Linked DNA regions of Breoghania sp. L-A4. The protein of the gene in region 2 interacts with the protein of the main gene of each other region in a pairwise test. Links are inferred from orthologs where the notes say so. Each region holds a gene or a part of one and is shown on either strand. Other genes may lie near its edges.

Region 1 (3,160 bases), 3.5 Mb from region 2 along the record:
CAGCCACGGCCAGACCCGCCGCGATCAGGGCATTCGACACCTGAAAGCGCCCGGGCAGCGGCAGCATGACCGTATGATCCCGCCCCCCGGCGCGAATGGTCAGGCGCTGATGAAAGCCGTCGCGCTCCAGCCCGACGAGGCGCAGATCGCCGCCCTGTTCGCCCACGGTCAAAAGCGGCAGGCCGCGGTCCTCGGCGATGGCGATCACCCGATCCGCGTAGGCTTCGCCGGGATCGGTCACAACCGTGCCACCGTCGGGCAGCAGCGTGTCGAACAGGCGCAGTTTCGCCGCGAGATACTCCTCGACGGTGGCGTGATAGTCGAGATGGTCCCGCCCGAGGTTCGTGAAGGCCGCCGCCGTCAGCTTCACGCCGTCGAGCCGGCGCTGGTCGAGCCCGTGGCTGGAGGCCTCCATGGCGGCATGGGTGACGCCCTCGTCCGCGAGCGCGGCCAGGCTCGCGTGCAACCTGACGGGATCCGGCGTGGTCAGGCTCGCGTAGTCGCCACCCGAAGACGTCTGGATGCCGACGGTTCCGATGCTCGCTGCGTGCAGTCCGGCAGCCTCGAAGATCTGGCGCGTGAACACGGCGACCGACGTCTTGCCGGAGGTGCCCGTGACCGCGACGATGGTTTCCGGCTGGCGTCCCGCAAGACGCGCCGCCATCAGGGCCAGCGCGCGGCGCGGATCGGCGCAGCGCAGCACCGGCACGGAGGTTTCGCCGATCTCGGCGTCATTCGCGGCCAGCACCGCGACCGCCCCTTGCGCCACGGCGGTGGGCACGAAGCGCGCGCCATCCACGACACTGCCCCTGAGGGCCGCGAACAGGGTTCCCTCGACCACCGCACGGCTGTCCGCGGTGACAGCCGAGACCTGCACGCCACGGGCGCGTTCCGGCAGTGTCAGTTCGGCGGCGAGGTCTTCCAGAAGCATGTGTTCAGTCGCAATTGATTATGGTTAACGCTTTGCCGCATGGGCCATCGGGTCCCGGTATCTCACCTTCACCCGACAGGCTCAATAGGAGATCAAAACCGTATCGCTGTCGTCGTCGAAGTGCGGCGCCACGCCCAGCATAGGCGCGGCACGGCGGATGATCGAGGCAACCGTGGGCGCGGCGTTGGAGCCGGCCGTGGTGCCCCCGCCCTCACGCGCGGCCTTGGGCTCGTCGAGAACCACGAGGACCACATATTTCGGATTGTCCATCGGGAAGGCCGCGAGGAACGAATTGCGGCGCTTTCCGTTGACGTAGCGGCCATTGACAACCTTGTCCGCGGTGCCGGTCTTGCCGCCGACCATATAGCCGGGAACGCGCGACTGGCGGCCCGATCCCTGCACCGCGTTCAAACGGAACAGGTAGCGCATGGCATCGCTGACACGCTGGGAGACCACGCGCTTGCCGAGTTGCGCGGCGGTTGCCGCGTCACGCTCCAGGAACGTGGGCGGCAGAAGGGTGCCGCCATTGACCAGCGCGGCGGCCGCGACGGCGGTCTGCATGGGCGTTACCGACAGCCCGTGCCCGAAGGAGATCGTCATGGCCGCCAGTTCCGACCATTTCGGCGGCAGCATGGGACTCGCCACCTCCGGCAGCTCCGTCTGCAGCCGCGACAGCAGCCCGATGCGCCCGAAGAACTCCTGCTGATGGTCGATGCCGGCTTCCAGCGTCATCTTGGCGGTGCCGATGTTGGAAGAGAAAATGAACACCTCCGGCACCGAAAGAACACGGTGTTTCCCGTGGAAATCGTTGATGGTGAAGCGGGAAACGCGGATCGGCTTGCTCGCGTCGAAACTGTCCTCGATCGACACCTTGCCGGAGTCCAGCGCCATCGCCACGGAGAAGGTCTTGAACACCGACCCCATCTCGTAGACGCCGGCCGTGGCGCGGTTGAGATTGTCGTCCTCAAGCGCCCCCGCCGGGTTATTGGGGTCGTAGTCGGGCAGCGACGACATGGCGACGACTTCGCCGGTGTCCACATCCAGCACGATGCCCACCGCGGCAATGGCCTGGAAACGGTCCATCGCCTTGACCAGTTCGTCGCGCACCACGTGCTGGACGCGCAGATCGGCGGAGAGCGTGACGGGTTCAAGAGGCCGGTCGGTCGCGAAGCCGGCGCTCTGCAGATCGGCGAGGCCCTGCCCGTCCAGGTATTTCTCGATGCCCGCGATGCCCTGGTTGTCGACGTTGACGTGGCCGACGATATGGCTGGCGGTCGGGCCACCGGGATAGAAGCGCCGGCTTTCGGTCAGAAACCCGATGCCGGGAAGCCCCAGATGATGGATGGCGCGACGCTGGTCCGGGGTAAGCTCACGCTTCAGCCATTGAAAGGCCGAGCCGCTTTCGAGGCGCCGCCGCAGGTTCTCGGAGCCCAGTTCAGGGAGCACGCCGGAGAGCTTGTCGATGGCCTCCTCGACGTCGAGGATCTTGCGCGGCTCGGCGTAGAGCGACGCGGTCTTGATGTCGGTGGCCAGGATCTCGCCATTGCGGTCGAGCAGATCGGGACGCGAGGCGGCGATCGCCTGCTGGGCGCCGATGTACGCGGTCGCGGGGGCCTCGGTCGCCATGCCGAGGCTGACGAGCCGCAGGGCGATCAACCCGTAGACGCCGGCGAAGAACACCATGGCGATCGCCACGCGGGCCGGGCTGCCGACATCCTCGCTGACAGGCGCAGCAGCCTTCACGCGCGGACCGCGCTGCGCGAGCAGGGGGGAGAATTCGCTGACGAAGCTGGCCATCGTCGGGGTCCTAGCGGATCACGTTGCTGCTGCCGCCGGCGTATCCGCCGAGCGACGCATCGTTGCCAAAGGGATCGAGATTCATCGGTTTCGCCGGAAGGTCCTCGAGCGCGGCGATCTGTTCGACTTCCAGCGGCTCGAGTTGCAGATAGCTGTTGTAGCGCTCGACCAGCTTCTGCAGCCGCGAGGGCTGGTTGAGCAGGCTCCACTCGGCCTTGAGCAGCGAGATCGTCTCGCGCTCCTCGTCGATCTGACGTTGCAGCAAGGCGGTATGCTCAGCGGTCAGCTCGGCATCACGCTTCATGTTGTAGACCAGGGCCGCGCCGGCGATGACGGCGAGCATGAACAGCACATTGAGCAAGCGAACCATGACTTTTAGCCCCCAAGCGTCTTGAATGCGGGTACCCTGGGAAAGCCCAGGGCGCGGGTATC
Region 2 (3,221 bases):
GGGGGCCCGTCAGGGGCCGGATTCGGGACACAACCGGCTTCAGGCCGCCCGAATTGAAACGGTCGGCCCTGGCGGCGCGTCAGGCGCCGCGAACTGACTCAAAAATCATTCAAGACGCGCTCAAGTCCATCGTAGGCCGACGCGGTCGTGTCTTAATTCCGAGATGGACTTGAGGCCCTTTGACTCACATATGGCCGTTGGGGCCGAAGGCCACATCGCGACGCGCGCCGTGGATCGTCACGGTAAAGCCGGCGATGAGATCGACCAGCGAAATCACCAGCAGCAGGAAAAACACCGAACTGGCGGCCGCCGGCACGATCAGGAATTCGACCAGATAGATGGCGAAGACCAGCGCCGAGAGAATGTGATCGAGCACGCTGGTGGAGCCCACCCGGGTCGCCTTGACGATCTCGATGAACAGAAACACCAGTCCGGACAGGATCATGAGGTCGCCCAGCAGCATGGTCCAGCGGGCGCCGGAGGCCAGTTGCGCGGTCATGACCGGCAAGGTCCATGGATCGCCGGGGAAGTTGCCGACAAGGCCATAGGCAATGATGTTGTAGACCAGCAGCGGCGCCACGGTCAGCGGAATGTTGACGAGAAACGGCATCGGAGCCTCGCTCAAATTGTGCGAATGAATAAGACGCTGCGGATCCAGTTCCCGCGAATGCGCCCCGATTCGTACGCACTCGGGCACCGCCGCGTCAACCAGCCAACACAAAAAGGCCGGCGCTGGCGCCGGCCTTTGAAATCAACACCTTGAATCGCGCGGGCGAACCCGCGCGCAAACAGCCTCAGACGCTGCTCTTCGGCTCAAGGATCTGGCGGCCGCGATACATGCCGCTCTTCAGATCGATGTGGTGCGGACGGCGAAGCTCGCCGGAATCCTTGTCTTCAACATACGCCTGCTGATTCAGCGCATCGGCGGAACGGCGAAAACCGCGCTTCATGCGCGAGGTCTTCCTCTTGGGAACGGCCATGGTCGTGTCTCCGTGATCAAAGTCCGGCGATCCGGACCGGGGCGGGCCTCCCGGGTGATCCCGGAGAACGCTACGCCTGAATTTCAGAATGGGCGGGGTTATACAGGCAACGATTGGCTTTTGCCAGCCCGGCAACCGATGTTTTTTCGCATTTCGATCTTATTGCACGAGTCCATGAACTAACCCTTCTCAAGCGCCAGACAATCGACCGGCACCTGCGCCGGAGTGGCCCGGCCGCGAATGGTCCGGGCGTGCGCGGAATGGCGCTTCGAGGGGTTCGCGGGGTTGCGCAGGATCGGGTTGGGAAGCGCGGTGGCAAGCCGCGCGGCCTCGCTGCGCGAGAGCTCGGAGGCGGACTTGCCGAAATGCCGCCGCGCGGCGGCTTCCGCGCCAAAGACACCATCACCCCATTCCGCGACATTGAGATACAGCTCCAGGATCCGCCGTTTCGACAGCACCAGGTCGATCCACAACGCCAGCGGGATCTCCAGCCCCTTGCGCAGGTAGCTGCGGCCCGGCCAGAGAAAAAGGTTCTTGGCGAGCTGCATGGTGATGGTGGACGCGCCGCGCGGCCGCTCGCCGTCCTCCAGCTTCGACAGCTGATCCTCCAACGCCTCCCAGTCGACGCCGGGATGGCTGCAAAAGCGCGCGTCCTCGGACGCCACGACGGCGCGAACCAGCGTCGGTGAGATTCCGTCGAGCGGCGTCCAGATGCGCTCGACCTTCTGCAAGGTGACCAGCCGCGCCATCATCGGTGCGGACATCGCCGGCAGGAACGCATAGGCCACCGTGAGCACCAGCGGCGCCAGGCACAGGAACACGCCGATGCGCAGGGCGATGCGCGTCAGGCGCCAAACCTTGCGCCGGCGTGCCGCCGATCCTGCCGTCTTTCCGCGTGCCGTCGCCATATCCTGCCCGGGTTGTCTGCGTCCCAAACGCGGACGCGGATGATGAGGTTGCATGCCGCGCACCTCTCCTACAGCGCCGCGCCACCGCTCGGCAACGCTCAATAGACATCATGCGCGGAGACGACGCCACCACCTCCGCCGTGCTTGACCTTGCCGCACGCATGGGGCAAGCCGGATCGGCATGGGCGATCGCGTACCCATGCGGACCACCCATTCCGGCGCCATGGGAAAGCGGTTTCGCTCTCCCGCCATGATGGCGCGTCACAGGACAGTTTGCCCAATTGATGCAGGATTTCTCCCAACGGCTGACGCAGGTGGCGGCAGCGACCCAGAGCACGCTGGAGGCGCTTCTCGACGACAGCCCGCGCCACGGTGAAATCGCCCGCCCGGACCGTCTGATGCGCGCGATGCGGCATGCGGCGCTCGGCGGGGGCAAGCGCCTGCGGCCCTTTCTGCTCGTCGAGAGCGCGCGGCTGTTCGGCCGCGAGGATCCCGGCGTGCTGCGCGCCGCGGCGGCGCTCGAATGCCTGCATTGCTACAGCCTGGCGCACGACGACCTGCCCGCCATGGACGACGACGCGCTGCGCCGCGGCCAGCCGACCGTGCATGTCGCCTTTGACGAGGCGACCGCGATTCTCGCCGGCGACGCGCTGCTCACCTACGCCTTCGATATCCTCGCCGATCCGCTGACCGACGCCGATCCCGCCCTGCGCGCCGAACTGACGCTTGAGCTGGCGCGCGCCGCGGGCCCCGGCGGCATGGCCGGCGGCCAGATGTTCGATCTGCAAAACGAAGGCAAGGCGCTCGACGAGCCGGAGATCCGGCGGCTGCAATCGATGAAGACCGGCGCGCTGATCCGCTTCGCGGCGTGGGCCGGCGCCCGCATGGCCGGCGCGGAGGAGACCGAACTTGGCCGGATCACCCGGTTCGGCGAGATCATCGGGCTGGCGTTCCAGCTCGCCGATGACCTGCTGGATGTGGAAGGCGACGCCGCGACGCTCGGCAAGGCGGCGGGAAAGGACGCAGACCGCGGCAAGGCGACGCTCGTGGCGCTCAAGGGCGTCGACTGGACCCGCGCCACATTGCGCGATCTTGTCGACGAGGCGGACGGATTGCTCGCGGATTTCGGCTCACGCGCGGACATCCTGCGCCAGGCGGCGCGTTTCGTCGCCGAACGCGCCAGCTAGCGTATCGGGCCCGGCAGCGGCAACCGGCTCACAAATGACGCCCGAGAGCGCTTTCTAGCCGCCGTCGGCGGCGCACGCGGCTGGCGTTGCGGCCTTCGCTGACGCCGCCCCGCTGCCGCGGAGCTCGGCTTCCGCCTGAACCCGGC

The links.
Region 1: the proteins of mtgA (region 2) and D1F64_RS16555 interact in binary tests that used the Escherichia coli proteins (3 or more experiments, as listed by UniProt). The link is inferred for Breoghania sp. L-A4 from one-to-one orthologs.

Annotation. Positions count from the first base shown.
Region 1 is NZ_CP031841.1:3,622,251-3,625,410, forward strand. Bases 314-3,160 are described here. They hold D1F64_RS16555 (penicillin-binding protein 2), read right to left. Parts: upstream 2,615-3,160; coding sequence 1,013-2,614; downstream 314-1,012. Other genes in these bases: D1F64_RS23530 (UDP-N-acetylmuramoyl-L-alanyl-D-glutamate--2,6-diaminopimelate ligase), read right to left, coding at 314-931; D1F64_RS16560 (hypothetical protein), read right to left, coding at 2,739-3,098; rsmH (16S rRNA (cytosine(1402)-N(4))-methyltransferase RsmH), read right to left, coding at 3,104-3,160. Also shown: more of D1F64_RS23530, read right to left, coding at 1-313. UniProt on the Escherichia coli protein: Essential cell division protein that catalyzes cross-linking of the peptidoglycan cell wall at the division septum. Required for localization of FtsN.
Region 2 is NZ_CP031841.1:154,924-158,144, reverse strand. The notes cover bases 25-2,932. They hold mtgA (monofunctional biosynthetic peptidoglycan transglycosylase), read right to left. Parts: upstream 1,889-2,932; coding sequence 1,160-1,888; downstream 25-1,159. Other genes in these bases: D1F64_RS00735 (polyprenyl synthetase family protein), read left to right, coding at 2,173-2,932; rpmF (50S ribosomal protein L32), read right to left, coding at 795-980; D1F64_RS00750 (hypothetical protein), read right to left, coding at 185-610. In the rest of the region: more of D1F64_RS00735, read left to right, coding at 2,933-3,075; D1F64_RS00730 (bifunctional diguanylate cyclase/phosphodiesterase), read right to left, coding at 3,130-3,221. UniProt on the Escherichia coli protein: Peptidoglycan polymerase that catalyzes glycan chain elongation from lipid-linked precursors. May play a role in peptidoglycan assembly during cell division in collaboration with other cell division proteins.